2 regions of the Citrobacter europaeus genome follow, and region 2 is predicted to be linked to the other one. Evidence: predicted binding sites of a transcription regulator. Region 2 holds the regulator's gene; the other holds the start of a gene.
What was found. Region 2 encodes PhoB, which activates phosphate uptake and scavenging genes when phosphate is short. Its sites were predicted from a motif close to CTGTCATAAAACTGNCNNAT; they were not measured.
Positions count from the first base shown of each region.

Region 1: the regulator PhoB is predicted to act here: its motif matches at 14,056-14,075, upstream of WHR59_RS22905 (MIP/aquaporin family protein).

Region 1 covers NZ_CP148084.1:4,892,348-4,908,674, reverse strand. The annotation lists gene cpxP (cell-envelope stress modulator CpxP) at 1-12, shown strand, start outside; gene fieF (CDF family cation-efflux transporter FieF) at 160-1,062, shown strand; gene pfkA (6-phosphofructokinase) at 1,248-2,210, shown strand; gene sbp (sulfate/thiosulfate ABC transporter substrate-binding protein Sbp) at 2,417-3,406, shown strand; gene WHR59_RS22950 (CDP-diacylglycerol diphosphatase) at 3,511-4,260, shown strand; gene WHR59_RS22945 (SLC13 family permease) at 4,334-5,638, shown strand; gene WHR59_RS22940 (DASS family sodium-coupled anion symporter) at 5,752-7,224, shown strand; gene tpiA (triose-phosphate isomerase) at 7,265-8,032, opposite strand; gene WHR59_RS22930 (YiiQ family protein) at 8,261-8,863, opposite strand; gene WHR59_RS22925 (DUF805 domain-containing protein) at 8,964-9,392, shown strand; gene fpr (ferredoxin--NADP(+) reductase) at 9,465-10,211, opposite strand; gene glpX (class II fructose-bisphosphatase) at 10,307-11,317, opposite strand; gene glpK (glycerol kinase GlpK) at 11,453-12,961, opposite strand; gene WHR59_RS22905 (MIP/aquaporin family protein) at 12,985-13,830, opposite strand; gene zapB (septal ring assembly protein ZapB) at 14,259-14,504, shown strand; gene WHR59_RS22895 (SDR family NAD(P)-dependent oxidoreductase) at 14,710-15,453, opposite strand; gene rraA (ribonuclease E activity regulator RraA) at 15,612-16,097, opposite strand.
Region 2 covers NZ_CP148084.1:3,880,374-3,896,700, reverse strand. The annotation lists gene proC (pyrroline-5-carboxylate reductase) at 1-610, opposite strand, end outside; gene WHR59_RS18380 (YaiI/YqxD family protein) at 799-1,254, shown strand; gene aroL (shikimate kinase AroL) at 1,440-1,985, shown strand; gene yaiA (protein YaiA) at 2,012-2,203, shown strand; gene WHR59_RS18365 (AroM family protein) at 2,451-3,128, shown strand; gene ppnP (pyrimidine/purine nucleoside phosphorylase) at 3,200-3,484, shown strand; gene rdgC (recombination-associated protein RdgC) at 3,535-4,446, opposite strand; gene mak (fructokinase) at 4,538-5,446, shown strand; gene araJ (MFS transporter AraJ) at 5,474-6,646, opposite strand; gene sbcC (exonuclease subunit SbcC) at 6,839-9,982, opposite strand; gene sbcD (exonuclease subunit SbcD) at 9,979-11,181, opposite strand; gene phoB (phosphate response regulator transcription factor PhoB) at 11,372-12,061, shown strand; gene phoR (phosphate regulon sensor histidine kinase PhoR) at 12,112-13,407, shown strand; gene brnQ (branched-chain amino acid transporter carrier protein BrnQ) at 13,813-15,132, shown strand; gene proY (proline-specific permease ProY) at 15,214-16,327, shown strand, end outside.

The DNA of each region.
Region 1 (16,327 bases), 1.0 Mb from region 2:
CGTTCCCAGTAGTAACCCTGTTTTCCTTGCCATAGACACCATCCCTGTCTTCCCCCACATGATGTGGGGGTTTTTTTTGCCCAAAATTTGTCACTCGGTTATTGCCTGACTGTTTTACTTCATCCGTTATACTAGCGGCATATCCTGGCAGGAGTGTTTATGAATCAAACCTATGGGCGGCTGGTTAGCCGGGCGGCAATCGCGGCGACCGTGATGGCATCGCTGTTACTTTTGATCAAAATTTTTGCGTGGTGGTACACCGGATCGGTCAGTATTCTGGCAGCGCTGGTGGATTCTCTGGTGGACATCGCGGCCTCGTTAACCAACCTGTTGGTGGTGCGCTATTCGCTGCAGCCCGCAGATGATGAGCATACGTTCGGACACGGAAAAGCGGAATCGCTGGCGGCGCTGGCACAAAGTATGTTTATTTCCGGTTCGGCGCTGTTTTTATTCCTGACCGGGATTCAGCATCTCATCCAACCTACGCCGATGAAAGATCCTGGCGTCGGGGTGATTGTCACCATCATTGCGTTGGTGTGTACAATCATTCTGGTCTCGTTTCAGCGCTGGGTAGTAAAACGCACGCAAAGTCAGGCCGTCAGGGCGGATATGCTTCATTATCAGTCTGATGTTATGATGAACGGTGCGATTCTCGTGGCGCTTGGGCTGGCATGGTACGGCTGGCATCGCGCAGATGCCTTGTTTGCGCTCGGGATTGGCATCTATATTTTATATAGCGCATTACGCATGGGGTATGAGGCGGTACAGTCTTTATTGGATCGTGCTTTACCCGATGAAGAACGTCAGGAAATTATTGATATTGTGACGTCATGGCCCGGAGTCAGCGGCGCTCACGATCTTCGCACGCGGCAGTCAGGGCCGACCCGCTTTATTCAGATTCATTTGGAAATGGAAGATAATCTGCCGCTCGTTCAGGCGCATTTAGTGGCTGAACAGGTTGAGCAGGCAATTTTACGGCGTTTCCCGGGATCGGATGTCATCATTCATCAGGATCCTTGTTCGGTCGTACCCAAGGAAGGCAAGATGTTTGATCTTTCATAATTCGTTGTAAAAAAAGTGAACCGGGCCAGCATTTTGTGTATAAATTACCACCATTTGGCCTGACCTGAATCAATTCAGCAGGAAGTGATTGTTATACTATCTGCATATTCGTTGGATCGTTTCGATATGCGGAATCGACTTCCGGCAGCAGATTTCATTTTGCATTCCAAAGTTCAGAGGTAGTCATGATTAAGAAAATCGGTGTGTTGACAAGCGGCGGTGATGCGCCGGGCATGAACGCAGCAATCCGTGGTGTTGTACGTGCAGCGTTGACGGAAGGGCTGGAAGTCATGGGGATCCATGATGGCTACCTGGGTTTGTATGAAGACCGTATGGTTCAACTTGACCGCTACAGCGTGTCCGACATGATCAACCGTGGCGGTACGTTCCTTGGTTCTGCCCGCTTCCCGGAATTCCGCGACGAAAATGTGCGTGCGGTGGCTATCGAAAACCTGAAAAAGCGTGGCATTGACGCGCTGGTTGTTATCGGTGGTGACGGTTCATACATGGGGGCAAAACGCCTGACTGAAATGGGCTTCCCATGCATCGGTCTGCCGGGCACTATCGACAACGATATCAAAGGTACCGACTACACCATCGGTTACTTCACCGCTCTGGGTACCGTAGTTGAAGCAATTGACCGTCTGCGCGATACCTCTTCTTCTCACCAGCGTATTTCCATCGTTGAAGTGATGGGCCGCTACTGTGGCGATCTGACCCTGGCGGCAGCGATTGCCGGCGGTTGTGAGTTCGTGGTGGTTCCGGAAGTAGAATTCAGCCGTGACGATCTGGTTGCTGAAATCAAAGCCGGTATCGCGAAAGGTAAAAAACACGCGATTGTAGCGATCACTGAACACATGTGTGACGTTGACGAACTGGCGCATTACATCGAGAAAGAAACCGGCCGTGAAACGCGTTCAACCGTACTGGGTCACATCCAGCGTGGCGGTTCTCCGGTACCTTACGACCGTATCCTGGCATCCCGTATGGGCTCCTATGCCATTGAACTGCTGCTGGAAGGCCACGGCGGTCGCTGTGTAGGTATTCAGAACGAGAAACTGGTTCACCACGACATTATTGACGCTATTGAAAACATGAAGCGTCCGTTCAAAGGTGACTGGCTGGACTGCGCGAAAAAACTGTACTGATTGTATTTTTTGCGCGCCTGATGGCGCTTCGCTTATCAGGCCTACAGGTTGCAGAGACTTGTAGGCCTGATTAGACGTTAGCTGCCATCCGGCAAACCCTCAGATTTATTCCTCGAAGTTATAGCAAATCTTTTTTTATTCTTTAATGTTTGGATGCCTTTCTGGCACGCTTTGCTCATCACAACATCACATAAGAGAGCTGGGCGATGAACAAATGGGGCGTAGGGTTAACATTATTGCTGGCATCGACCAGCGTTCTGGCAAAGGATATTCAGTTACTTAACGTATCGTACGATCCAACGCGTGAACTATACGAGCAGTACAATAAGGCCTTCAGTGCGCACTGGAAGCAGGAGACGGGTGACAACGTCGTGATCCGCCAGTCACACGGTGGTTCGGGTAAACAGGCGACCTCCGTCATCAACGGCATTGAAGCCGATGTCGTGACGCTGGCACTGGCTTACGACGTAGATGCCATTGCTGAACGTGGTCGAATTGATAAAAACTGGATCAAGCGCCTGCCGGATAACTCCGCGCCGTATACCTCCACCATCGTGTTCCTGGTCCGCAAAGGCAATCCTAAACAAATTCATGACTGGAACGATTTGATCAAACCTGGCGTGTCGGTCATTACGCCGAATCCGAAAAGCTCCGGTGGCGCACGCTGGAACTATCTGGCGGCATGGGGCTATGCCTTGTACCACAACAACAACGATCAGGCCAAGGCACAAGACTTCGTGAAAGCCCTGTATAAGAACGTTGAAGTACTGGATTCCGGTGCGCGTGGCTCAACCAATACCTTCGTTGAACGCGGTATCGGTGATGTACTGATCGCCTGGGAAAACGAAGCGCTACTGGCAACGAACGAGCTGGGTAAAGACAAATTCGAGATAGTGACGCCGAGTGAATCCATCCTCGCGGAGCCGACCGTTTCCGTGGTCGACAAAGTCGTGGAAAAGAAAGACACCAAAGCGGTGGCAGAGGCTTACCTGAAGTATCTCTACTCCCCGGAAGGCCAGGAAATTGCAGCGAAAAACTACTATCGTCCACGTGATGCTAACGTTGCGAAGAAATACGAAAACGCATTTCCGAAGCTGAAGCTGTTCACCATCGACGAAGAGTTTGGCGGCTGGACGAAAGCGCAGAAAGAGCACTTCTCTAACGGCGGTACGTTCGACCAGATCAGCAAACGATAAATAAATCTGTGATTTACCGACCCGGTGGCTTAATGCGACCGGGTTTTTTATTTGTCATGGTTTTGCGTTACTCTTGCCCTTCAATGGGATACAGGAAACGCGTAATGAAAAAAGCAGGCTATCTTTTACTGGCGGTGATTGTGGTCGCCGCCGCTGCAGGTATCGGGTACTGGAAATTCACCGGCAACCCGGACGCATTACGCCAGATTGTTCTTCAGCAATGCCTGCCGCACCAGTTGCAGCAGCAGGATCCCGCGCCGTGCGCAGAAGTGAAGCCGGATGCCGGATATGTGGTATTCAAAGACCGAAATGGCCCTTTGCAATATTTGTTGATGCCCACTTACCGCATCAACGGTACGGAAAGCCCGCTACTGTTGAAATCAGGCACGCCGAACTTTTTCTGGCTGGCCTGGCAGGCGCGCAGCTTTATGAGCCAGAAATACGGCCACGAAATCCCTGACAAAGCGGTATCGCTGACCATTAACTCGCGTAGCGGGCGTACGCAAAATCACCTGCACATTCATATCTCCTGCCTGCGAACTGACGTCAGACAACAGCTGGATGACAATCTGGCGAAAATCAGCACCCGCTGGCTGCCTTTACCTGGCGGGCTGCGCGGTCATGAATATCTGGCGCGCCGCGTCACGGAAAATGAACTGGCGCAACGCAGCCCATTTATGATGCTGGCAGAAGAGGTGCCGGATGCGCGTGAGCATATGGGCAGCTATGCGTTGGCGATGGTGCGTCAGAGCGATGAGTCTTTTGTCCTGCTGGCGACCCAGCGCAATCTGCTAGCGCTCAATCTCGCCTCCGCTGAGGAAATTCAGGATCATCAGTGTGATATTCTGCGTTAACCCCACCTAATCTGGCGTTTACTCCGCATGCTTGTCCCCGTATTCTTGTTGAAAAAAACAACAGGAGACAGGCATGTCGCTCTGGCTTACACACCCTCTGTTTATCCCCTCTCTGGTGGTTGGCATCACCATCCTGCTCTGGGCCACGTCGCTGCTGCCGGAGTTTATAACGGCGCTACTGTTCTTTGCCGTAGCGATGGTTGCCAAAGTCGCGCCTGCGGATGTGATTTTTGGCGGCTTCGCGTCGTCGGCGTTCTGGCTGGTTTTCAGTGGATTTGTGCTGGGTATCGCGATTCGTAAAACGGGGCTGGCGGACAGGGCGGCGAGGGCGCTGTCATCGCGGTTGACCGACTCCTGGCCGTTAATGGTGGCGAGCGTGGTGCTGCTGAGTTACGCGCTGGCGTTTGTGATGCCATCCAACATGGGCCGCATTGCGCTGCTGATGCCGATTGTCGCGGCGATGGCGAAGCGGGCCGGGATTAACGACGGTACGCGCGCCTGGTATGGTCTGGCGCTGGCCGTTGGGTTTGGCACGTTCCAGCTTTCCGCGACGATTTTACCCGCTAACGTACCGAATCTGGTGATGAGCGGCGCGGCGGAAGGCTCTTACGGCATCCACCTCAATTATCTTCCCTATTTGCTGCTGCATACGCCAGTTCTGGGCTGGCTTAAGGGGGCGGTGCTTATCGTGCTTATCTGCTGGCTGTTCCCTGGTAAGCCCCATGCGCCGCGCGATCTCACACCGCTGGAGCCGATGAGTCGGGATGAAAAACGCCTGGCCTGGATGCTGGCCGTGGTGCTGCTGCTGTGGGTTAGCGAAAGCTGGCATGGTATTGGTCCTGCGTGGACCGGGCTGGCGGCGGCGGTTATCACACTGCTACCACGGGTTGGTTTTATCAATGGCGATGAGTTTTCCACTGGGGTAAATATTCGCACCTGTATTTACGTAGCGGGTATTTTGGGTCTGGCGATCACCGTCACCCAGACCGGCATTGGCAGCGCTGTGGGCGAGGCGCTGTTACAGGTGATGCCGCTGGATGCGGAAAAACCGTTTACCAGCTTTCTCGCGCTGACAGGCATTACCACCGCGCTCAATTTTATTATGACAGCGAACGGTGTTCCGGCGTTGTATACCACGCTGGCACAAAGTTTTGCCGATGCGACGGGGTTTCCGCTGCTGTCGGTGATTATGATTCAGGTATTGGGATATTCCACACCGCTGCTGCCGTATCAGGCTTCGCCGATTGTGGTGGCGATGGCGCTTGGGAAAGTGCCTGCGAGGGCGGGGATGTTGCTGTGCATTTCGCTGGCGGCGGCAACGTATCTGTTGCTTCTGCCGTTGGATTATCTCTGGTTCAGTATGCTGGATAAATTATAACTGTATATAAATGTTAATTTTTTGTTTTGTGAGATGATGAATTGTTTTATTTGGGCTGATGGCGGTTAATACCGGGGCGCAGATTTGTGCACTGGAAACTCAAGGATTGATTCATGGACAGTTTGACCCCTATCCGCTGTTGGCCTGCCATCATTTCGCTCGCGATCACGCTTACCATCTGGTTTGTTATCCCGTGTCCGCCTGATGTCACTCCGCAAGCGTGGCATCTGCTGGCGTTGTTCATTGGTACGATCGCAGCGATTATCGGTAAAGCCATGCCCATTGGCGCCATTGCGGTTGTGGCGATTATGCTGGTGGCGATGACCGGCGTCACTAACCCCGGTAAACCCTCGGCCGCGCTGAACGATGCCTTGAGTGGCTTCTCTAATCAACTGATTTGGCTGATTGGTTTATCCATCATGCTGTCGCAAAGCCTGTTAAAGACCGGGTTGGGCGCGCGTATTGGCTACGGGTTTATTGCGCTGTTTGGTAAAAGAACGCTGGGTATTGCGTGGGCATTAACCCTTGCGGAAACGCTGATCGCACCCGTAACGCCAAGCAATACCGCGCGTGGCGGCGGCATTATCCATCCGGTAATGCGGGCGATTGCGGAAAGCCTCGGATCGCAACCGGGCAACAACGAGAATGGCTCAACGGGCCGCTATCTGGCGCTGGTGAATTACAACATTAACCCCATCAGCTCGGCAATGTTCATCACCGCGACCGCGCCTAACCCCTTAATCGTTAGCTTTTTAACGAAGGGAACGGATGGGGTGCTGAATATGACCTGGGGAATGTGGGCTATCGCCGCGCTGCTTCCCGCGGTGGTCTCACTGGTCGTCATGCCGATTGTTATCTGGTGGCTCTACCCGCCAGCCATCACACGCACGCCAAATGCGCCTCAGTTCGCACGACAAAAACTGGAGGCGCTAGGTCCGCTTTCACTGGCAGAGAAAATTACCCTGGCCGTCTTCATTTTGCTGCTTTGCCTGTGGGCGGGCGTTCCCGCAATGTTGATGGGCAGTAGCTGGAGTGTAAATCCTACCAGCGCCGCGTTAATTGGTTTGTCGATTCTGTTGATGACGGGCGTATTAAGCTGGGATGACATTCTTAAGTGCCGTGGAGCATGGGATACCATAGTCTGGTTCGCCGCGCTGGTGATGATGGCGGATTTTCTCAGCAAGTTGGGGTTGGTGGGGTGGCTGGCAACCAGCGTGGGTAGCGCAATCGACCATCTGGGTGTGCACTGGAGTATTGCGACGCTACTGCTGATCCTGCTTTACGTCTACTCGCACTACTTTTTCGCCAGTACAACTGCACATATTACGGCGATGTTCGCTGCGTTCTTCGCCGCAGGATTAGGCCTGGGGGCGCCGCCGGCGCTACTTGGGTTGATGCTCGGCTTCTCCTCCTCGCTGATGATGTCGCTCACGCACTATGGCACGGGTACTGCGCCTATCATCTTTGGTTCAGGCTATGTCACGCTGGCGGAGTGGTGGAAAACGGGGCTGGTAATGAGCGTGGTCAACCTGACCATTTGGGGGGTAACCGGCGCCTTTTGGTGGCACTGGCTGGGATACTGGTAGACCTGATGCGACGGGAGGAGTGCTCCTCCCGTCATACAACTTAAGCCTGTTTAGCGGCTTCTGCTGCTTTAACGATGACCGCGAAGGCATCTGCTTTCAGAGAAGCACCGCCAACCAGCGCGCCGTCGATGTCCGGCTGAGCGAACAGCTCAGCAGCGTTGGCTGCGTTCACGGAACCGCCGTACTGGATGATAACTTGTTCAGCGATTTTCGCGTCAGCTTTAGCAATGTGATCACGAATGAATTTGTGAACAGCCTGAGCCTGAGCAGGAGTTGCAGATTTACCGGTACCGATAGCCCATACTGGTTCGTAAGCGATGACGACGCCTTCGAATGCTGCCGCGCCCTGAGTTTTCAGAACGGCGTCGATCTGACGTGCGCAGACTTCTTCAGTTTTGCCCGCTTCGTTTTCTGCTTCGGTTTCACCGATGCACAGAACCGGAGTCAGACCCTGTTCTTTCAGAATGGCGAATTTTTTAGCGATCAGCTCGTCAGACTCTTTGTGGTAAGTACGACGTTCAGAGTGACCGATGATGATGTACTGCGCGCCGATATCTTTCAGCATTTCCGCGCTTGTTTCACCGGTGAATGCGCCAGACAGGTTCAGGTCAACGTTCTGCGCGCCCAGAATGATGTGGCTACCGGCAGCGGCGTGTTTCGCCAGGTCGATATACATTTCCGGCGGAGCAATCGCTACTGCACAGCCAGCAACGCCAGCCAGTTCTTTACGCAGATTAGCAACCAGTTCGTTTACCATGTGGCGGCTGCCGTTCAGTTTCCAGTTACCCATCACTAAAGGATGTCGCATTTCATTTCTCCACGCTTGTCAGCGAATTAAGGAATATGGCCGCCCGTCAGGGCAGCATGGTCTGTGAAACAGTATAGAGATTCATCCCCTGAAAGGCTTTGCTTTTTATCATTTCCCCGTCATTCTGCACGTTGCAGGTGCGTTGGCTGTACTCTCTCACCCCTGTCACTTACTGATGTAAGCTCCAGGGGATTCGTTGCGTCGCCGCCTTCCTGAAACGTGAATAATTTAGGGGGAATTCGCCTTCTCAAGACTTTCTGATAGTGCCAGCTTAATCGGTTCAACAGCGAAGGTCAGCCCCTTTTCCCCGTTATCTGCAACAACATAGCGAATTGCGCCTTCAGTTTCGGCGTAATAGTGCTTACCTTTGCCCGCTGCGAGCAGTTTTTGCAGCTTTTTCTGGCTCTGTTCTTTCGTCAGCAGCGGCGCGACGGTGCGGATGACGGCGCTCATATATTCCAGCGCTTTCGCTTTGGCTGCCTTTTGGTCTGGTCCCTGAATCGGCAACCAGGTTATTTGCATACTTTTGATTTTTAAGGTGCCGCGCTCAAGGGCGGAGGACGCATACAGGTTTTCATTGATTTTGCTGGCCGCGCGGGTGAGATTTGCCCGATCGCGACTGCTGTCGATGGCGCGGAACTCATTCAGGATAAGCTTCGGATTCTGCGTATTAAAGTTTTCGCGAAACTGGCTAATCGACAGGTCAAAAGTCGGCGCACCCGCCAGTAAATAGGGGGCCGTGGTTGCCGTCGATGGCGCTTCCGCCAGTGCCGCAGTGCTTGCGGTTAAGGCTGAAAACAATAATAAAAACAGTGTAAATCCTTGCTTCATCAATCGTACCTTTCATTCTCACTGCTCACGATTAAAACGGTAACCGTCGAGCTTGTCAAAAGGGTAAACTGTTCTGGAAGGTAATAATAAAGGAACTTACATGACCATACAGCAGTGGTTATTCTCATTTAAAGGGCGCCTCGGGCGCCGTGATTTCTGGATTTGGATAGGTCTGTGGATTGTCGGTATGTTGGTTCTGTTCTCGCTGGCGAGCAAGCAATTACTCGATATTCAGACCGCGGCATTTTGTCTGGTGTGTCTGCTGTGGCCGACGGCGGCAGTGACGGTAAAACGCCTGCACGATCGGGGACGTTCCGGGGCGTGGGCGCTGTTGATGATTCTGGCCTGGATGCTGCTTGCCGGAAATTGGGCGATGTTGCCCGGCGTCTGGCAATGGGCAGTTGGCCGCTTTGTTCCGACGCTGATTCTGGTCGGCATGCTCATCGATCTGGGCGCGTTCGTTGGCACCCAGGACGAAAATAAATATGGTAAAGATACGCAGGACGTGAAGTACAGAGCTGACTCGTAGGCCGGATAAGGCGCGTTAGCGTCGCCATTCGGCAAAATGCCCGGGGGCGCTTACCGGGCAAGTAAAACGCTCTTACCAGTAGTGCTCAGCAGTCATATGGCCCGGTCGACGGCGCAGATGTTTGGTCATCTGCCGGGTTTCTTTCAGCAGTTGCTGCGTATCGCGTACCATTTGTGGATTTCCGCACAGCATCACATGGCTGGTTTCTTTATCCATTGGCAGCCCTACCGCTTTTTCCAGTTCACCGTTTTCAATCAGCGCCGGTACGCGCCCGGTCAGCGAATCTGCAGCTGTCTCCCGGCTGACAACCGTCTGGATGCGTAATTTACCTTCATAGCGCTTTTCCAGCGCCTGCATCAACGGCAGGTAGCTCAAATCGGCGGCATAGCGCGCGGCGTGGACCAGCACCAGATTTTTAAAGCGATCCAGGTCTCTGCCTAACTGCAGAATCGACAAATACGGGCCGATAGCCGTGCCGGTTGCCAGCATCCATAGCGTTTCGCAATCAGGGACCTCATCCAGCACGAAGAAGCCAGCGGCTTCACTCACCACCTGGACTTCATCGCCAGGTTTTAGCGCCGCCAGGCGGGGGCTGAGTTTACCGTCGGGAACCGTCACCAGATAAAATTCTAAGTCGGGGTTGTCAGGCGCATTGACGTAGGAATAGGCGCGCTGGACGCGCTCGCCGTCGATCTCAAGGCCAAGCTTGGTGAACTGACCAGCAGTGAAAGGAAGAACCGGAGCTCGCACGGTCAAACTAAACAGGGCATCGGTCCAGTTCTGCACCTTTGTGACTTTGCCTGTTACCCAATCTGCCATGGTTTTCTCCTGTCTGCTTTGATTGCCTTATCTTCGTTCGTTGGAGGAAAGATTTCCAGCCCGGATGGGCTGGAAGGCTCTATTGATCAAATCAATTACAGGATGTGCGCCTGCACATCGGGATCCTTGCGATCGAGGTAGTGAATCGACTGAATGCGGCGGATCGTGCGCGATTTGCCGCGGATCAGCAGCGTTTCGGTGGTCGCGATATTGCCTTTACGGCTAATCCCTTCCAGCAGATCGCCTTTGGTGATGCCAGTGGCGGAGAAAATGACATTGTCGCTGCGCGCCATTTCATCCAGACGCAGCGCTTTGCCTGCTTCGATGCCCATAGCGGTACAGCGGGCCAGTTCCTGCTCGCCAATACGACGGTTCTCTTCGCTGTCGCCTTTGACGTCGTGACGCGCCAGCAGACGGCCCTGCATGTCGCCGTCCAGCGCGCGGATCACGGCTGCGGAAACCACGCCTTCCGGTGCGCCGCCAATGCCGTACAGCACGTCAACTTCACTGTCTGGCATGCAGGTCAGAATCGAGGCCGCAACGTCGCCGTCAGGAATAGCGAAGACGCGCACGCCCAGTTTCGTCATCTCTGCAATAACTTCGTCATGACGTGGTTTTGCCAGAATGGTGACGGTCAGATCACTCAGCGGTTTGTTCATCGCGGCTGCAATGTTTCGCAGATTGGTTTCCAGCGACAGGTTCAGATCGATGGACCCTTTTGCGCCAGGGCCGACAATCAGCTTTTCCATGTACATGTCCGGCGCGTTCAGGAAACAGCCTTTATCGCCCACCGCCAGCACCGCCAGCGCATTCGCCTGGCCCATGGCCGTCATGCGCGTGCCCTCGATAGGATCGACGGCGATGTCGACTGCATCACCGTTACCGGTTCCGACTTTCTCGCCGATGAACAGCATCGGCGCTTCATCAATCTCACCTTCGCCAATCACGATGGTGCCGTCAATGTTGACCTGATTGAGCATAATACGCATGGCGTTTACCGCCGCGCCGTCAGCGGTATTTTTATCGCCGCGGCCCAGCCATTTATAGCCAGCCAGCGCGGCCGCTTCGGTCACGCGTGAAAATTCAATGGCAAGTTCTCGTCTCATTGCAAACTCGTAGCAGAAAGGAATGGCGCGAAGTGTAGCACAGGGGAGGGTGGGCGATTATTGATGTGTGTGCGGGGTTGCCCCCGCACGAAGATATTGCCGGATAAGGCACAGTCGCCATCCGGCAATGACGTATTACTCGTCGTGATCTTCCCACGCCATGGCGCGTTTGACCGCTTTTTTCCAGCCGCTGTAGCGGAAATTACGTTCGGTGGTTTCAATGCCAGGGCGGAATTCACGCTCGATAACCGCTTTCTCCTGCAGCTCATCCAGATTTTGCCAGAAGCCAACAGCCAGACCGGCGAGGTATGCCGCACCCAATGCGGTGACTTCGCGGACTTCCGGGCGCTCAACGCGTGTGCCGAGAATATCGGACTGGAACTGCATCAGGAAGTTGTTGGCTACCGCACCGCCATCGACGCGCAGGGCATGCAGACGAATACCGGAGTCAGCCTGCATCGCTTCCAGTACGTCACGGGTCTGATAAGCAATTGACTCAAGCGTTGCACGGATGATGTGGTTGGAGTTTACGCCACGGGTCAGACCGAAGATGGCCCCGCGTGCATACGGGTCCCAGTACGGTGCGCCAAGGCCGGTGAATGCCGGAACGACGTACACGCCGTTGGTATCTTTCACTTTGGTAGCGAAATATTCGGAGTCGAATGCATCGCTGATGAGTTTCATTTCATCACGCAGCCACTGGATGGAGGCGCCAGCCATAAATACCGCACCTTCCAGCGCGTAGTTCACTTCCCCGGTCGGTCCGCAGGCGATGGTGGTCAGCAGTCCGTTTTCGGACTTAACGGCTTTCTCGCCGGTGTTCATCAGCATGAAGCAGCCGGTACCGTAAGTGTTTTTCGCCATCCCTTCCTTCACGCATAGCTGGCCAAACAGTGCCGCCTGCTGGTCACCGGCAATACCGGAGATAGGAATACGCGTGCCGCCCTTACCACCGATGTTGGTCTGACCGTACACTTCAGAAGAACGACGTACTTCTGGCAGCATGGCTCGCGGAATATCCAGCGCATCCAGCATCGTGTCATCCCAGTCCAGAGAGTGGATGTTGAACAGCATGGTACGCGAGGCGTTGGTGTAATCCGTTACGTGTACGCGTCCCTGCGTCATTTTCCAGATAAGCCAGGTGTCTACGGTACCGAACAGCAGTTCACCGCGACGAGCGCGCTCACGCGAGCCTTCTACGTGGTCGAGGATCCATTTCACTTTGGTGCCGGAGAAGTACGGGTCAATGACCAGACCGGTGTTATTGCGGATGTACTCTTCCATACCGTCGCGCTTGAGCTTTTCGCAGATATCCGCGGTACGACGACACTGCCACACAATAGCGTTATAGATTGGTTTACCGGTTTCACGCTCCCAGACGATGGTGGTTTCACGCTGGTTGGTAATACCGATCGCTGCAATCTCATCGGAACTGATATCGGCTTTCGCCAGAACTTCTACCAGCGTTGAGCTTTGGGTCGCCCAAATTTCCATTGGGTCGTGTTCTACCCAACCTGCTTTCGGGTAGATTTGCTCGAATTCGCGCTGTGAAACGGCAACGATATTCGCATCGTGGTCCATTACGACCGCGCGGGAGCTGGTGGTGCCCTGGTCGAGCGCAACGATATATTTTTTTTCAGTCATAATTTTTTTGTCCCGTAGTCACATTACTGCGAAGCTTTTTGTTGAGTGTTGGTCGCAACGTCTTTTTCTTCAATCGCGCAGACATCGCACGGTAAATGACGACCAATCAGTTTGCGATATGCCCATGCGCCTAAAATCGCGCCGGTAATCGGGCCAAACACCGGGACCAGGAAGTAAGGGATATCGCGACCACCCGTGAAGGCAATCTCACCCCATCCGGCCATCCAGGCGAAGAGTTTCGGTCCGAAGTCACGTGCCGGGTTCATGGCAAAACCTGTCAGCGGCCCCATGGAAGCACCAATAACGGCAATCAACAAACCGATCAGCAGCGGTGCCAGCGGACCACGAGGCACACCGTTACCATCGTCGGTCAGAGCCAGAATCAGCCCCATTAGAATAGCGGTAATGACCATTTCAACCGCGAAGGCCTGCACAAAATTGATATGCGGATTCGGGTAGGTGGAGAAAGTACCTGCCAGACCCAGGCTCTCGGTACTGCCGCGCACGATATGGTTAGTTTGTTCGAAATCGAGGAAAAGATTGTAATAAAGCCCGTAAACCAATGCCGCTGCGCAAAAGGCGCCGGCAATTTGCGAAATAATAAAAGGGACAACTTTGCGTTTATCAAAACAGGCGAACAGCCAGAGTGCGATGGTTACCGCTGGATTCAGATGTGCACCAGAAACGCCTGCGGTCAGATAGATAGCCATTGCTACCCCCAGACCCCAGATGACACTGATTTCCCACTGACCAAAAGTAGCCCCAGCTACTTTGAGTGCAGCGACACAGCCCACACCGAAGAAAATCAACAACCCGGTACCGAGGAATTCAGCAATGCACTGGCCTTTTAAGGTTGAGGTTTGACTCATAATCGGATCCTGAAGAGAGTTTAATGTTTATTGTTTGCGAGAAGGTCACTGACATCCCCGGAGCCGGTAGGCACACTGTTAATTTATCGTTAACGCGCAAAAACGAGAAATATCGAAATTAAAATGTGTGTACTCCATCAACAAAATGAGCGTTTTCGCGCCATTGCGCGGTATTTGTTATACAAAAATAGTGTGAGCTGAATCATTTCACTGAACAACCTGTTAACACTTAAGAGTTATGACAGTAATGTCACCAGGAGAAAGACTAAAAGTGTTGCAAACCGCAATCTGCGCGGGATGCCGCTGGACAGGGATGACGCGGCTTCATACAATCGGTGTTAAGTAGAGTGCGCTCGTTTTTATTAAGGCGTCGCCGGTTATCGGGACGAGGATTTTTATCCATCAACGCCTTGCAATTCAGGAGAGGTATGACGATGTCATTAGAAGTGTTTGAGAAACTGGAAGCAAAAGTACAGCAGGCGATTGATACCATCACGCTGTTGCAGATGGAAATCGAAGAGCTGAAAGAAAAAAACAACTCACTGTCGCAGGAAGTTCAGTCTGCACAGCAGCAGCGTGAAGAGCTGGAGCGTGAGAACAACAACCTGAAAGAACAGCAGAACGGCTGGCAGGATCGTCTGCATGCCTTGCTGGGTCGTATGGAAGAAGTCTAATCCTCGTCATATTTCACGTTATGGCGGCGTTGGCTGCGTGCATTCACCCCAGTCACATAGTGGCCTATGCTCCTGGGGATTCACTTACTTGCCGCCTTGCCCTGACGCGAAATCTTTAGAGGATTTAGAGTACGAGTTTGTAGGCCGGATAAGGCGCAAGCTGTCATCCGGCAATACAATAGCTTACCGCAATACAACGTTCGTTTCAGGCATTCAAACCCCCATCTACGTCCAGACCGGTGCCGGAAATCTGCCCAGCCGCTGGGCTTGCCAGAAACGTCACCGCCGCTGCAACATCCTCCGGTGTTCCATAATGCCCTGTAGCAATAAGCTGCCGTTGGGATTCTGCCTGCTCGCCATCTGCTGGGTTCATATCACTGTCAGTTGGGCCAGGATGGACAAGATTAACGGTAATACCCCGTGGGCCGAGATCGCGAGCCAGGCCACGGGTTAGCGAGTTGAGCGCTGATTTAGTCATCGCGTAAACAGCAATCCCCGGTTGGGCGACGCGGTTGGCAAGGCAACTGCCAATATTGATAATTCGCCCACCTTCAGGGAGATGTGGCAACGCGGCCTGTATGGCTACCACCACGCCACGGATATTCACGTTAATCAATGCGTCGATGTCTTCCAGTGACATCGACTCCAGCGGGCCGCCGCGCGCGATCCCAGCGTTGTTGACCAGAATATCCAGTCCTCCAAGTGACTGTACCGTGCGGTTTACGGCGTTCTGAATTGCCTGAGCGTCAGCACTGTTTGCCTGAATGGCCTCACCATGGCGGCCAAGCGCTGTAATTTCATCGGCAACGGCCTGGGCTTTCTCCGCAGATTTTTCATAGGTTATAACAACATCAGCACCGGCTTTCGCCAGCGACAGTGCGATGGCGCGCCCTAACCCTCGACTGGCCCCTGTGACCAGCGCTTTTTTACCTGTCAGATCGATATGCATGATGACCTCGTGATGAGAGTGATGAGATTCATCATTAGGTATAGAGAGAGTTTTTTCTTCGTCAATGCGCAGGATGGGGGAATCGAAAGGGGGAGCGGCAAAAAAAAACCAGTCAGTTGTTTAACTGACTGGCCTCACACCGACTTGCGGTATTTTCTTTACTCGATATCGAGCGGGTCTTCGGAGAGGATTATCCCGGTGTTGTCGGCGTACAGGTGGTCGCCGGAGAAGAACGTCACGCCGCCAAAGTTGACGCGCACATCGCTTTCCCCAATCCCTTCACCTGCAGCACCTACCGGAATGGCGGCAATCGCCTGAATGCCGATATCCAGTTCTCCCAGATCGTCTACCTGGCGGACTGAGCCGTAGATGACCAGACCTTCCCATTCATTCTGTACGGCCAGTCTTGCCAGTTCGGCATCGACCAGTGCACGACGGACAGAACCGCCGCCATCGACCAGCAGAACACGACCACGGCCGTTTTGTTCGAGCAGATCGTACAGCAACCCGTTGTCCTCGAAACATTTTACCGTGATGATTTGTCCGCCAAACGACGCCCGTCCTCCAAAGTTAGAGAACAGCGGTTCCACGACGTTGACATCTTCCTGATAGATGTCACAAAGCTCGGATGTATCGTATTTCATAGGCTTAACGTTCAGTTGCTGCGAGAATTTTTAGTATATCGCGCTATGTGTACTGTTGGCAAAATCATCAATTGTTAATTAGTGTCCAGATCAATAGCTATTCGTATTTTTCATTGAAAAACAGGTGATTACTGATTTTTAAAACAGCCGATAATGACCTACAATTACCCGGATTTCCCTCTGTAAAGTATCCCCGAGGTATCTCCGGTAGATTGCTGGAACATAAAAGA
Region 2 (16,327 bases):
CGAATTTATAAGCCTGCGCGCGAGGCATGCCGCCCTGCACGGCGGCATCTGCCATCGCTTCGATAAACATAAAGACATATGCCGGTGCTGAACCGCTAACGCCAACGACCGGATGAATCATTGCCTCCGCAATGACTTCAGCTTCGCCAAAACAGCGGAAGATATTCAGCACGTCGGCCGTATCTTCCGGTGTGACTAAGGCGTTCGGCGTGACGGAAGTCATTCCGGCGTTCACCAGTGACGGCGTGTTTGGCATTGCGCGAATGATTTTTCGGTCATGGCCCAGCGCGCGGGCGAGCTGGTCAAGGGTGACGCCAGCAGCAATCGAGACGACCAGGGAGTCTTTGTTCAGGCTGGAGGTAATTTCGCTCAGCACCTTAATCATAATGCCTGGTTTTACGGCGCCAAAAACGATGTCGGCGATTTGCGCGACTTCTTGCGCAGACTGCGCCGCATTAATACCGTACTGGTCGTGCAATGCTGCGACTTTATCGGGGGAGGGGGTGTAGACCCAGATTTGTCCCGGGAGAACCTGGCCGCTGGCGATCATGCCGCCAAGAATTGCTTTGCCCATATTACCGCAGCCGATAAAACCAATTTTCTTGTCCATTTGTCACTCCCTATGGATGATATTCATTGTTTTATACCCTAATTACTTCAAGTAACTTGAATTATTTGGGGTAAACCTGGGAAAGCTAAGCTTAGCGCGGAATGAATATGTGCAGAAGGAGAAACAGCACTTTGCCTGAAAGTAAAAGCACGACACAATGTGCGACTGCACATCAGTGGGGAGAGGTTATGACAATATGGGTGGACGCCGATGCGTGTCCGAATGTGATTAAAGATATTTTGTACCGCGCTGCAGAGCGCATGCAGATGCCGCTTATTTTGGTCGCAAACCAAAGCTTGCGCGTTCCTGCTTCGCGTTTTATCCGTACACTACGCGTTCCCGCCGGGTTTGACGTGGCGGACAATGAGATTGTGCGCCAGTGTAGCGCCGGTGATTTAGTGATAACGGCAGATATCCCGCTGGCGGCTGAAGTGATTGAAAAAGGTGCAGCGGCGCTTAACCCGCGCGGGGAGCGTTATACCGTAGCCACGATCCGTGAGCGTCTGATGATGCGTGATTTTATGGATACGCTGCGCGCCAGCGGTATTCAGACCGGAGGGCCGGACAGCCTTTCACCGCGTGACAGGCAGCATTTTGCGGCTGAGCTTGATAAGTGGTGGCTAGAAGTACAGCGTAGAAAATAAAGTGTGTAATTTATTATTTACACTTTATTCATTGTGAATTCTTGTTATAGTAGGGATTAATAGATATCGCCACTCCATCTGTAATTTTTTCTTTACATTTTGGCGATGTACTAGTTTGATGATATGATTATATCTTTAACCGCATCAGATCCCGCTCGTTCGCGGCTCTCTGGGGAATTTCTGTAATGACGCAACCTCTTTTTCTTGTTGGCCCCCGGGGGTGTGGTAAGACAACTACCGGTATGGCGCTGGCGAAGGCTATCGATTTCCAGTTTGTTGATACCGATCGCTGGTTGCAATCGCACGTGCAGATGACCGTGGCGGAGATCGTCGAAAGAGAAGGATGGGAAGGGTTTCGTGCCCAGGAGACGACCGCTCTGCAGGCCGTCACAGCCTCGGCAACGGTTGTTGCGACCGGCGGCGGTATCATACTTACCGGATTTAATCGTCATTACATGCGCAGCCACGGCGTGGTTATCTATTTAAGCGCACCGGTATCAGTACTGGTCGATCGTCTGGAGGCGACGCCTGAAGAGGGATTGCGCCCAACTTTAACCGGTAAGCCGTTGACTGAAGAGGTGCAGGAAGTGCTCGCCCAGCGCGATGTTCTGTATCGTGAGGCTGCGCACTATATCGTTGATGCCACCAATCCGCCTTCACAGGTGGTGGAAGACATTCTTGGGATACTGGCGCAGGCAGCGCCACGGTTGCAGGGCGGTGTCTATACTTAATGTTCATCCAGTGAAAAGGAAGAACTATGCCGACAAAACCACCTTACCCACGTCAAGCGACGATTGTTACGGTTGAAAAAGGGACGCCAGGCCAGACGGTAACCTGGTATCAGCTTCGAGCCGATCACCCTAAACCGAATTCGTTGATCAGTGAGCATCCTTCTGCGCAGGAAGCTATGGATGCCAAAAAGCGCTACGAAGACCCCGATAAAGCCTGATCTTAATCACCGCCCTGGCACGATTCTGAAAAGTGCCAGTACGGGCGTGCATCACATTTTTTTAGATTTCGCCGTATACAGTAAAAATTGAAAATTAAACAATAACAATCCATTACTGGAATTATTTGGAATCTTTACACAATACACCGCCGATCTGCTGCTACGCTTTTGAGCATTTGTAGCGCAGGTCAGCGCCCGGCACATGTCCGGGATTTCACAGCAAAGTAAGAAGACGGTGGAGCAACAAATGAGTACGTCGTTGGCTATCCTCACGATTGGCGTTGTGCCGATGTGTGAGGTATTACCGCTCCTGACGGAATATATCGATGAACAGCACATCACTCACCACAGTCTGCTGGGACAGATGCGGCGAGAGGATGTGATGGCTGAGTACGGGGTTTCGCCCGGTGACGAGCATTTATTAACGCTGCTCAGCGACCACCAACTCGCGCATGTCTCACGCCAGAAGGTAGAACGCTCGCTGCAAAGTATCGTGGAGGTGCTGGATAACCAGGGCTTTGACGTGATCCTGCTGATGAGTACCGCCTCAATCGCTCGCCTGACCGCCCGCAACAGCATTTTGCTGGAACCGTTACGGATTATCCCACCGCTGGTGGCCTCGATTGTCGATGGGCATCAGGTCGGGGTTATTGTTCCCGTCACTGAATTGCTTAAAGCCCAGGCGCAAAAATGGCAGGTGCTACAAACCCCACCAGTGTATGCCGTGGCGAATCCGATCCACGGTAGCGAACAACAATTGATTGATGCCGGAAAAGAACTGCTGGAGCAAGGTGCGGATGTCATCATGCTGGACTGCCTGGGGTTCAATCAACGCCATCGCGATTTACTGCAAAAATCGCTGGATGTCCCGGTTCTTCTGTCCAATGTGCTGATTGCCCGGCTGGCTTCGGAGCTGCTGACGTAATTTTGCGTGACAGGTGGAACGTCACCCCCCTATATTGGTTGTTAACTTAATCACGAGATAGGGCCAGTTGTATGCTTCAAAGTAATGAATACTTTTCCGGCAAAGTAAAATCGATCGGTTTTACCAGCAGCAGTACTGGCCGCGCCAGTGTTGGCGTGATGGCTGAAGGTGAATATACCTTTGGTACCGCGGCGCCTGAAGAGATGACGGTCGTCAGCGGCGCACTGAACGTGCTGCTACCAGGGGAAACCGAGTGGAAAGTGTATGCCGCGGGGGACGTGTTTAACGTGCCGGGCAGCAGCGAGTTTCATCTGCAGGTGGCAGAGCCAACATCCTATCTTTGCCGCTATCTGTAAGCGTAAAAATGACGAATGGCGACATTGAGCCGCCATTCGGTAAACACAGCTTAACGTTGCGCTTCGCCGCCTAATCCTTCCACCAGACTTTTAATCAGCGCCGCCAGTTCACCCGTCATCAGGATAAAATCGGCATCAAAACGCTGAGCATAATCTTCGCGGTCGATATCTTCGTTCTGATCGCGCAGCTCGTCGCTAAACTTCAGACGCTTAACAGAGCCGTCGTCACACATAACGAACTGAATGCGCTGTTGCCAGTCGAGAGCCAGCTTGGTGACCAGTTTGCCCGCTTCGATATGCACGGCGATTTCATCGCAGACCAGATCCTGCTTTTTCGCGCGGATCACACCACCGTCTTCAAGGATCGCTTTTAGTTCGGCTTCATCAAGCAACTGGAATCCCTGAGCCGTTGTGCCGGAGCGAACCCATTCGGTCAGCGTCAGCTCAATAGGGTTTTCCATCGTCAGCGGAACGACCGGCAGCGAACCGAGACTCTTACGTAGCAGCGCCAGCGTATCTTCGGCTTTCTTCGCACTCGCGCAATCAACCATGATCAGATCGTTGACGGTGTCGATCCACATCATTGTCTGACTGAAACGGCTAAAGGCGCGCGGCAGCAATGAGTGCAGAACTTCATCTTTCAGCGAGTCTTTTTCGGTCTTCTTGAGTTTGCGACCTTGCTCAGCTTCCAGTTTGAATATTTTGGCTTCCAGCGCCTGTTTGATAACCGGCGACGGCAGAATTTTTTCTTCTTTGCGGGCGCAGATAATAATTTGGCCATTGGCGGTATGCGTTAATGCATCGCTGTGCGATCCCATCGGCGGAACCCAGCCCATTTTTGCCATATCCTGGCTACCGCAAGGGGTGAACGTCATTGATGCCAGCTGTTTTTCCATCTCTTCGGCACGCAAAGAAACATCGCGGCTAAGACGGTAAACCATTAAATTTTTGAACCACAGCATGATAATTTCCACGGCCTTGTCGTTAAATCCAGCGGGCATGATAGCGAATTGTCGCTATGCTTGCATTGTTAATCGGGAAGAGGAGTAAACAGTGCGTATAGGTATCGATTTGGGCGGTACGAAAACGGAAGTTATCGCGCTTGGCGATGTGGGCGAACAGCTTTTTCGCCATCGCTTGCCCACGCCGCGCGATGATTATCGGCAAACGATAGAAACCATCGCTGCGCTGGTGGAGATGGCGGAAAAAGCCACCGGGCAGACGGGAACCGTGGGGATGGGCATTCCTGGTTCAATTTCTCCTTACACCGGGGTGGTGAAGAATGCCAACTCGACCTGGCTTAACGGGCAACCTTTTGACAAAGACTTGAGTGCGCGTCTGAATCGTGAAGTTCGGCTGGCAAATGATGCCAACTGTCTGGCGGTTTCAGAGGCGGTGGATGGCGCGGCGGCAGGGGCGCAAACCGTGTTTGCGGTGATCATCGGCACCGGATGTGGCGCTGGCGTGGCGCTGAATGGTCGGGCGCACACGGGCGGCAACGGTACCGCAGGGGAGTGGGGGCATAATCCGCTGCCGTGGATGGATGAAGATGAGCTGCGTTTTCGACAGGAAGTCCCCTGTTATTGTGGCAAACAAGGCTGCATTGAAACTTTCATTTCCGGGACCGGTTTTGCCACCGACTACCAGCGTCTGAGCGGTAAGCTGCTCAAGGGCAGTGAAATTATCAGCCTCGTTAATGCGCAGGATGCTCTGGCGGAGCAGGCGTTGAGCCGCTATGAGCTTCGTCTGGCGAAATCACTGGCGCATGTGGTAAATATTCTCGATCCGGACGTCATTGTGCTGGGCGGCGGAATGAGCAATGTCGACCGACTGTATCAAAATGTTCCGACGTTGATTAAGCAGTTTGTCTTTGGCGGCGAATGCGAAACACCTTTACGCAGAGCGCTACACGGTGACTCTAGCGGCGTTCGCGGTGCGGCCTGGCTGTGGCCGCAGGAGTAATGTTCGCGTAGCCGGGTAGCGCAGATGCTATCCGGCAGCGTGTGTCATCAGGGGGACTGCGCGCTTCAGGCGAGCGTACACCAACAGTGACGACATCGCAGAAAACGACAGCAGTGCCGCCGGCAGCGTCACGTAGTTGTAGGCAAAGCCCAGCGTCAGCATCATGCCACCGCAGTAAGCGCCAATCGCGCTGCCGAGGTTAAAGGCAATTTGCCCGCCAGCCGCACCCAACAGCTCCCCTCCTTTAGCGTTTTGCAGCAGTAAAATTTGCAGCGGCGCCGACAGCGCAAACAGGCCTGCGCAGCAAATAAAAGCGAAGGTCAGCGACGCGGCTTTGATTCCGCCACAGGCAAAGAGCAACAGCAGAGCCAGCACAATCACAAAGTCGGTTATTACCGCAATGCGCAGCGGCGTATAGCGGCCAGACAGCCGACCGCTCAGCAGGTTTCCCAACACCATTCCTAATCCCACCAGCATCATGATGAAGGTCATCAGCGCTTCGGAGAAGCCGGAAATGTACATCATGTACGGTTTGACGTAGCTGAACCAGGCGAATACCCCGGCGTTACCAAACATGGTGGCGGAAAAGATGAACCACGGGGCGGGGCTTTTCAAAAAGTGAAATTGTTCGCGCAGTTTCCCTTTTGCCTCATCGCTGATATTGGGGACCCAAAAAGCGACCGAGACTATTACGGCAATATTAAAGACGGCTATCAGCAGAAACGTGTAACGCCAGCTAAATTCCTGGCTCAGCCAGGTGCCGACGGGAATGCCAACCAGATTGGCCACGGTCATCCCCGAAATCATGCCCGCGACGGCGGCGGTGACTTTTCCCGGACGGGCCAGCTTCGACAGGATAATCGCGCCTACGCCGAAAAACGCGCCATGCGGGAAGCCGGAAACCAGCCTGCCTACCGCCAGCATGAAGTAAGAGGAGGAGAGGGTGAAGATGGCGTTGCCAATCACGCACAGCGTGACCAGAAACAGCAGAATATGCTTGAGCGAAAAGCGGTTGGAAAAGAGCGCAATAATGGGCGCGCCCAGCACCACGCCAAAAGCGTAAAACGAAATCATATGGCCGGCAGCAGGGATGGAAATGCCCACGTCCCGCGCCAGCTCGGTGAGTACACCCATGATGCCAAATTCGGCCATGCCCAGACCAAATGTCCCCAGCGCTAAAGAGAAAATGACTTTTTTCATACCACCTGCCAACAAGAAAGACGCAGGACGTGCGTCATAGCGGCGAACGTTCGCCGCCAATAGCGATAGCTTGCGGATAAGCGAAGTGGAATGCCATTTCATATCCGTCCCTGAGTATGCAATATTGTGCTACATAGAGTGCCGGAGGGCGCCAGCGCTTATACGGCCTGTGAAACCACATCCGCTGGTCGATTACTCCACCGCAAACATCTTGTCGAGTTTGCTGTAGCCCAGTCCGTTGATTTTTTTAACCTTGATCTGTACCGGAATGCGCTCTTTCATCGCTTCAACGTGGCTGATGACGCCAATCGTTTTGCCGGTGGCATTGAGCGCATCGAGCGCATCCAGGGCGGTATCCAGCGTTTCGCTGTCCAGCGTGCCGAAACCTTCGTCGAGGAACAGGGAGTCAATCCGCGTTTTGTGGCTGACCAGATCGGACAACGCCAGCGCCAGCGCCAGACTCACGAGGAAGCTCTCGCCGCCGGAGAGCGTGCGCGTGTCACGCACGGCATCGGCCTGCCAGGTATCAACCACTTCCAGCTCCAGCGCTTCGCTGGCCTTGCGCTGCAACAGATAGCGGCCGTGCAGACGGGTCAACTGGTTGTTGGCAAGCCAGACCAGATTATCCAGCGTTAGCCCCTGGGCAAACTTGCGGAACTTATCTCCCTCTTTCGAGCCGATCAGCGCATTCAGATATCCCCAGTCTTCGACCTGCTGCGCGACCTTTTCCATCTCCTGCATCAGCGCCTGCTGCTGCTGGCGGCTGTCAGCATCCTGTTTCAACTGCTGGCGAATTTCGCCCTGACGAGTGGTGTTATCCCGTAGCTTCTGGGTGAGTTTTGCCAGCGCATCGTGCAGTTGTTGTGCCGTGAGTGTGAGATCCACCCCAGTTGGAAACTGTTGTTGATGAGTCGCCAGCGCCTGCTGAGCCTGATTAAGCAGGGTTTGCGCCTGTTGCTGCTGGCCTTCGAGTGACTGCTTTAACTGCTCAAGACGGGTGAAGGTCTCTTCATCCAGCAGGGCGGCAATAAAGGCATCGCGTTCGGGAAAAATACTGGCCTGCAATGCGGCATCAAACTGTGCCTGAATTTCTGCGGCGCGCTGAACGTCCTGCGCCTCCTGCTGTTGCAACGTTTGCCACTGCCCCTGTAAGGAGAGGCAATCGTCGTGCACCTGCCGCCAGTTTTCCAGCGACAGACCCTTATTGTTTTCAGGAAGTGCCTCGGTTTCTGGCAGCGTTTCCAGCAGCGGCGCAAGCTGGGCTATTTGGGTCTGTAAAGCGCTCAGTTCGCTCTGGCGTTGTTGCCACATTTGGGCTTCGTTCGCCCGTTCGCTTAGCCATGAGGCGACGTTATCCTCAGCCGGAAGGGACAGGCCATGACGGGCCAGCTCGGCGGTTAGCGCCGCCTGACGCTGTTCAATATGCTGCTGGAGCTGAGTTATTTGCTCTGTATGCGCGGCGATTTGCGCCTGCAGGGTATGGCGCAGGCTCAATTGGTGAAGCTGCTGCTCATGCTCTTCCTGGGTAGCAAGCCATGGGGCGATGTCATCCTGCGGTTGCAGCGTCACGTTGAGGCTGGCGGTGACCGTCTGCCACTCTTGAGTAAGTGCTTGCTCCTCCTGAGAAAGCGTCTGTACTTCGCGTTCATCCCGCTGAAGCTGCTGGCTTATTGCCTCGAGCTGTCCGCGTAGCGTTGAACCCTCATCGGCCAGCGTTTTAACCTCTTTTTCCAGCGCCTCACGTCGCGTCTGATTCACGCTCAGTTCGAGCGTTTGATAGCGCTCAATTGCCGGATGTGCGGTGGAGCCGCAAAGCGGGCAAGGCATACCGGATTGCAGTAATGCCCGCTGGCTTTCCAGATCTTTGATACGGGCTTCCTGCTCACAAATGATTCTCACATCGGCAAGCTGCTGATTTTTATCTTTATAACGTTGACGTTTTTCGGCAAGCACCGCGTTGCGTTGAGTCAGCTCATGCTGACGCTGTACAAGCGTGGCGCGTAGCTGCGCCAGCTGCTTTTGCTTCGGGGCGATTTGTCCGTGCAGGTTGCTCAGTCGCTGACGTAACGGACGACGCTGCACATGTTGCGCCAGCGCTTGTGTTACCTCCTGCGGCGAAAGGGTCAGCGTGGGAAGCGCCAGCGCATCGAGCTTACGCATGTCGTTCTCTCGCAACTGCTGCCACTGGCGTAGCTGGGCACTGGCATCGGACTGTTGGGCCAGCAGTGCTTTCCAGCCTGCCAGTTCGCTACTCCACAAGCGGAAGCGGTCATGTTCGTTCAGCCAGTCGGTTAGCGTCTGTTGTCCGGCGAGCATCGCGGTCGATTGCGTGTGCGCCTGCTGACGGATGCGCCCGCGCAGCGCTAAGCTGCTTTGTAAGCGAGCATTCACTTCCTGAATCTTCTGCCGCGTGCGCGCGATAGTAGCCGTTTGTTCCTGGATTCGCTCCCAGTGTGGGCGTAACGCTCTGGCCGGTTGCGCCAGACTCAGCGCCGCCAGTTGTGGCTGCGCGTCTTCTTGCGCCTGAAGAGCAGCCTGTAATGCCTGCTGGTGGCGATTTATGTCCGTTTGTAGCTCATTTTGCCGAATAAGCCAGTTGAGGTGCTGTTGCTGGACGTGCTGGCTGGTAATGTATTGTTTTTCTTCGTCAGTAAGTACCTGCAAACTCTCTGTCAGGGATTGCACCTGCTCTGGTGCTAATAACGCAACGCCACTGGCCTGGGCCTGCAGTTTTTCCAGCGCCGTACGCGCTGATTTGTGTTTTTCAAACACCATCGCGGAAATTTGGCCGTAGATCTCAGTGCCGGTTAGCTCTTCCAGCAGCTCGGCGCGCTCTTTCGGTTTGGCATTAAGAAATGCGGCGAACTGCCCCTGAGACAGCAGCATCGAACGGGTAAAACGACCGTAATCCAGCCCGGTAAGCTCGGCGGTCATCTCCAGCTTGTCTTTGACTTTATCGGCGAGGATTTTACCATCGGCGCAGCGGGCCAGTTCTACGCGCGGGACCTGCAGGTTGCCCTCAGGCTGGTTGCGTGCCCGGTTCTGACTCCAGAAAGCGCGGTAGGCTTCGCCCCGCACCTCAAATTCGACCTCGGCCAGACACTCTGCGGTGTCGCGGGTCATCAGGTCGTTTTGCGACTGTGACACGGTATTCAGGCGTGGCGTTTCGTGGTACAGCGCAAGGCAAATCGCGTCCAGCAGGGTGGTTTTCCCCGCCCCCGTTGGTCCGGTGATGGCAAACAGCCCGTTGCTGGCAAAAGGCTCGGCGGTAAAATCGACTTTCCATTCTCCCTTCAGGGAGTTGAGGTTTTTCAGGCGCAGGCTGAGAATTTTCATGCTTCAGCCTCCCCGGCAAGCGTGTGCAAGGTTGCGCTAAACAGCTGGTTAAGCCGCTCACGCTGTGGTTCTTCGAGTTCTTCCAGCGCCAGACGGCGGTCAAAAACTTCCGCCACACTCAGTTCACTTAACGTTTCACGCCGTTCATTGGCCATGATACGTTCGCGCTGTTCCCGGCTGCGGCGCACCAGTAACACCTCTACCGGTAAATCTTCGGTTAAGGCCTGGATTTTGCGCTGCATATCATGCAGATAGTCGTCGGTGGTGATTTCAATATCCAGCCACACCGGCGGCTCTTGCTGCATGTCGCGCCACTGGTCAAGCTGGGCGGTAATGGCGGCTAAATCGCCTTTCAGTACTGCAAGCTGCTGCGTGACCGGGACGGTGAGATTTTCAACGGCGCTGAGTTTCCCCGCTTCAAAGCTCACCAGATGTACACATTTGTTTTTGCCGCACTCGTCAAAACTGAGCGCAATCGGCGAACCGCAGTAGCGGATATGTTCCGTGCCGCCGATAACCTGCGCCCGGTGAATATGTCCCAGCGCGATGTAGTCCGCTGGTGGGAAGTTTTGTGCCGGGAAGGCGTCCAGCGTACCGATATAAATGTCACGTACGGCGTCACTTTTACTGGCGCCGACGGTGGTCAAATGTCCGGTCGCAATGATGGGGATATTCCGATCGCCGCGCAGCGTACAGGCGTCCTGATACTGCTGCTGGTAATAATCAGTAATCGCGCCCAGCAAATGCTGCTGTTTTTCTTGTCCTGTCAGTCCAGCCTGGCTGGTGATGATGTCGCGCGGACGTAAAAAAGGAACCGGACACAGGATTGCCCCCGGGGTGCCGTCGCGTTGTAGCAGAATTTGCGGCGCATGGCCGGCGCTGGCAACGACCGTGGTGTTGAGAAATGCCAGAATGTCGCGAGATTCATTGAGCGTGGCGACGGAGTCGTGGTTACCTGCCAGCACCACCAGATGACAGCCGGTTTGCTGCAAATTGACGACAAAGCGGTTATACAGCTCTCGGGCATAGCTTGGCGGTGAGCCAGTATCGAAAATATCGCCTGCCACAATTATGGCATCCACCTGCTGGGATTGCGCCGTTTCCAGCAGCCAGTCGAGAAAGGCCTGATGTTCAGCGGCGCGGCTCTTGCTGTAGAAATTTTGGCCCAGATGCCAGTCAGACGTGTGAAGGATACGCATAAGAGTTCCATGACGATAAAACAATGGCGGGGATTATAACCCTGTAAGGACGTTAATATCTTGTCTCCGGGCTGTCATAATTCACCGGGCTGCGTTAAACCTGGGCTATCTTTTCATAAATCTGTCATAAAACTGACGCATAATGGCACTGTATTGATGGCAAACGATTTAATTATAAACAGGGCAAATCATGGCGAGACGTATTCTGGTCGTAGAAGATGAAGCTCCAATTCGTGAAATGGTCTGCTTCGTGCTCGAGCAAAACGGATTTCAACCCGTTGAAGCCGAAGACTATGACAGTGCTGTGAACCAACTCAATGAACCCTGGCCGGATCTCGTCTTACTTGACTGGATGCTTCCCGGCGGCTCGGGTCTGCAGTTTATTAAACATCTCAAGCGCGAAGCGATGACGCGGGACATCCCTGTGATGATGCTGACGGCGAGAGGTGAAGAGGAAGACCGCGTTCGGGGTCTGGAAACCGGCGCGGATGACTATATTACCAAGCCGTTTTCTCCCAAGGAGCTGGTGGCGCGTATTAAAGCGGTTCTGCGTCGTATTTCCCCGATGGCGGTGGAAGAGGTTATTGAGATGCAGGGGCTAAGCCTTGATCCGACCTCGCATCGCGTGATGACCGGCGAGGATCCGCTGGATATGGGGCCGACCGAATTCAAACTGTTGCACTTCTTTATGACTCACCCTGAGCGTGTCTACAGCCGTGAACAACTCCTCAATCATGTCTGGGGAACCAATGTCTACGTGGAAGACCGGACAGTGGATGTGCATATCCGCCGCTTACGTAAAGCGCTGGAGCACAGCGGACACGATCGTATGGTGCAGACGGTTCGCGGGACGGGATATCGTTTTTCGACCCGCTTCTGACTGACAAGAATCATGGCCTGATGGAGTAGGCCGTAAATGGAGTAAGACGTTTGCTAGAACGATTGTCATGGAAAAGGTTGGTACTGGAGCTGATCCTGTGCTGCATACCGGCATTTATCCTTAGCGCTTTTTTCGGTTACCTGCCCTGGTTTTTACTGGCGTCGGTAACGGGCCTGCTTATCTGGCATTTCTGGAATCTATTACGTTTGTCCTGGTGGCTATGGGTCGACAGAAGCATGACGCCGCCGCCGGGGCGAGGCAGTTGGGAGCCGCTGTTATATGGGCTGCATCAAATGCAGCTTCGCAACAAAAAGCGCCGTCGAGAACTGGGTAACCTGATTAAACGTTTTCGCAGCGGGGCGGAATCGCTACCCGACGCGGTGGTGTTGACCACCGAAGAAGGCGGTATCTTCTGGTGTAACGGACTGGCTCAGCAGGTTCTGGGACTGCGCTGGCCGGACGATAGCGGGCAAAATATTCTTAACCTGCTTCGCTATCCGGAATTCACACAATATCTGAAAACGCGCGACTTTAGCCGGCCTATCAATCTGGTGCTCAATACCGGACGGCATCTGGAAATTCGCGTGATGCCCTACACCGATAAGCAACTGCTGATGGTGGCGCGCGACGTTACCCAGATGCACCAACTTGAAGGTTCACGACGTAACTTTTTTGCCAACGCCAGCCATGAGCTGCGTACGCCGCTGACGGTGTTACAGGGTTACCTGGAAATGATGCAGGAGCATCCGCTGGAAGGGACGACGCGTGAAAAAGCGCTGCATACCATGCGTGAACAAACGTACCGCATGGAAGGACTGGTGAAACAGCTGCTGACGCTGTCAAAAATTGAGGCTGCACCGACGTTGCAACTGAATGAGAAGGTCGATGTACCCATGATGCTGCGCGTAGTTGAGCATGAAGCGCAGACGCTGAGCCAGCAAAAACATACGTTTACCTTTGATGTTGATAACAGCCTGAACGTGCGGGGTAACGAGGAACAGTTGCGTAGCGCTATCTCGAATCTCGTCTACAACGCAGTAAACCACACGCCTGCGGGAACGCACATTACCGTACGCTGGCAGCATGTGGCGTCGGGGGCGGAGTTTTGTGTGGAAGATAACGGTCCGGGCATTGCCGCCGAGCATATTCCACGTTTGACCGAACGTTTTTACCGAGTGGATAAAGCGCGATCGCGGCAAACAGGCGGTAGCGGGCTGGGTCTGGCCATCGTGAAGCATGCGCTGCATCATCACGACAGCCGCTTGAATATCGAAAGCGAACCAGGTCAGGGGACGCGATTTAGTTTCGTGATCCCAGAACGTTTGATTGCCAAAAGTAACGGTTAAAGCACATTCGTAAGATTAACTTTCCAAAAGCCAGCACAAGCTGGCTTTTTCCATGCGGTCAATATATGACTCCTGAATTTTACGACGTTTGATTGTTTTTTGTTCGAACTATTACCCATACCTTTTTCCATGAAATGGTGTTTTGTGCTAACCCAATTTTTCATATCGCTATATTGTTCTGGTTTTTGGATCCCACCTTGCTTTAAAACGTTATAAGCGTTTAAATTGCGCTCCAGGTGCTGTCATACCGACTGCATTTGCGCGGTAAATCGAAAAACTATTCTTCGCCGCGCCAGCTCGGGAGTGTTTCCCGCTGGAATTGAGCAAAAATGCCGCTGTATTGTCCCCCAGGGAAAGGCAAAAATTTATTATTTTCAACACCACATCCACAGGCAGTAAGACTTTATGACCCATCAGTTAAAATCGCGCGATATTATCGCTTTGGGATTTATGACATTTGCACTGTTCGTTGGTGCAGGTAACATCATCTTCCCCCCAATGGTTGGTTTGCAGGCAGGTGAACACGTCTGGACTGCGGCTTTTGGCTTTTTGATTACCGCCGTTGGTTTGCCGGTGCTTACCGTTGTCGCGCTGGCGAAAGTCGGTGGTGGTGTGGACCGACTGAGCACGCCTATCGGTAAAGTCGCCGGTCTGCTGCTGGCGACCGTTTGCTATCTGGCAGTTGGGCCGTTATTTGCTACTCCACGTACCGCGACGGTCTCTTTCGAAGTCGGGATTGCACCGCTGACCGGTGACTCTGCGTTGCCGCTGTTTATCTATAGCGTTATCTATTTCGCGATTGTCATTCTGGTTTCACTGTATCCGGGTAAACTGCTGGATACGGTTGGTAATTTCCTGGCGCCGCTGAAAATTCTGGCGCTGGTGGTACTGTCTGTCGCTGCAATTGTCTGGCCAGCGGGCCCGATCAGTAATGCGATGGAGGCCTATCAAACTGCGGCGTTTTCTAATGGCTTCGTGAACGGGTATCTGACCATGGATACGCTGGGCGCGATGGTATTTGGTATTGTTATCGTTAACGCTGCTCGCTCGCGTGGCGTTACTGAAGCGCGTCTGCTGACCCGTTACACCGTTTGGGCGGGTTTGATGGCGGGTGTGGGCTTAACGCTGCTGTATCTCGCGCTGTTCCGTCTGGGTTCAGATAGCGCGATTCTGGTCGATCAGTCTGCTAACGGCGCGGCAATTTTGCATGCGTATGTTCAGCACACCTTTGGTGGCGCGGGAAGCTTCCTGCTGGCGGCGCTGATTTTCATCGCCTGTCTGGTCACCGCGGTTGGCCTGACCTGCGCATGCGCAGAGTTCTTTGCCCAGTATGTTCCACTGTCTTATCGTACGCTGGTATTTATCCTCGGCGGCTTCTCGATGGTGGTCTCTAACCTGGGTCTGAGCCATCTGATTCAGATCTCTATTCCGGTGCTGACGGCTATCTATCCGCCATGTATCGCACTGGTTGTATTAAGCTTTACCCGCTCATGGTGGCATAATTCTTCCCGCGTCATTGCACCTGCGATGTTTATCAGCCTGATTTTTGGTATCCTTGATGGCATTAAAGCTTCTGCAATTGGCGACGTGTTACCGGCCTGGACCCAGCGTTTACCGCTGGCGGAGCAGGGGCTGGCGTGGTTGATGCCAACAGTCGTGATGGTGATCCTGGCAGTTATCTGGGATCGCGCAGCGGGTCGACAAGTGACCTCCAGCGCACACTAATATCACTGACAATAAGTTTTAACCACGGGGCTATTAATATGGCCCCGTGGTTTTTTTATTGTGTTAACAGGTTAGGAATCGATGGAAAGTAATAACAAGCTAAAGCGTGGGCTGAGCACCCGGCACATTCGCTTTATGGCATTAGGTTCAGCAATTGGCACTGGGCTGTTCTACGGCTCGGCCGATGCCATCAAAATGGCGGGGCCAAGCGTATTGCTGGCCTATATTATCGGCGGTGTAGCGGCGTATATTATTATGCGTGCGCTGGGCGAAATGTCCGTTCATAACCCGGCTGCCAGCTCCTTCTCGCGCTACGCGCAGGAAAACCTTGGACCGCTGGCAGGCTACATCACCGGCTGGACCTACTGTTTTGAAATCCTGATTGTCGCTATTGCCGACGTGACTGCCTTTGGTATTTACATGGGGGTCTGGTTCCCTGCCGTTCCGCACTGGATTTGGGTCCTCAGCGTGGTGCTGATTATCTGCGCCATCAACCTGATGAGCGTGAAGGTGTTTGGCGAGCTGGAGTTCTGGTTTTCGTTCTTTAAGGTCGCCACCATTATCATCATGATTGTCGCCGGTTTCGGCATCATCATTTGGGGGATTGGCAACGGCGGGCAACCGACCGGTATCCATAACCTGTGGAGCAACGGCGGTTTCTTCAGCAACGGCTGGCTCGGCATGGTGATGTCGTTACAAATGGTAATGTTCGCCTACGGCGGGATTGAGATTATCGGGATTACCGCAGGTGAAGCCAAAGACCCGGAAAAATCTATTCCGCGCGCCATCAATTCCGTACCGATGCGCATCCTCGTGTTTTACGTGGGGACGCTGTTCGTCATCATGTCCATTTACCCATGGAACCAGGTTGGCACCGACGGTAGCCCGTTCGTTCTGACGTTCCAGCATATGGGCATTACCTTTGCCGCCGGGATCCTCAACTTTGTCGTACTGACCGCGTCGCTGTCGGCCATCAACTCTGACGTCTTCGGCGTGGGTCGTATGTTGCACGGTATGGCAGAGCAGGGCAGCGCCCCGAAAATGTTCGCTAAGACCTCGCGTCGTGGCGTGCCGTGGGTCACGGTGATGGTGATGACCATCGCGCTGCTGTTTGCGGTGTATCTTAACTACATCATGCCGGAAAACGTCTTCCTGGTGATCGCCTCTCTGGCGACCTTCGCCACGGTATGGGTGT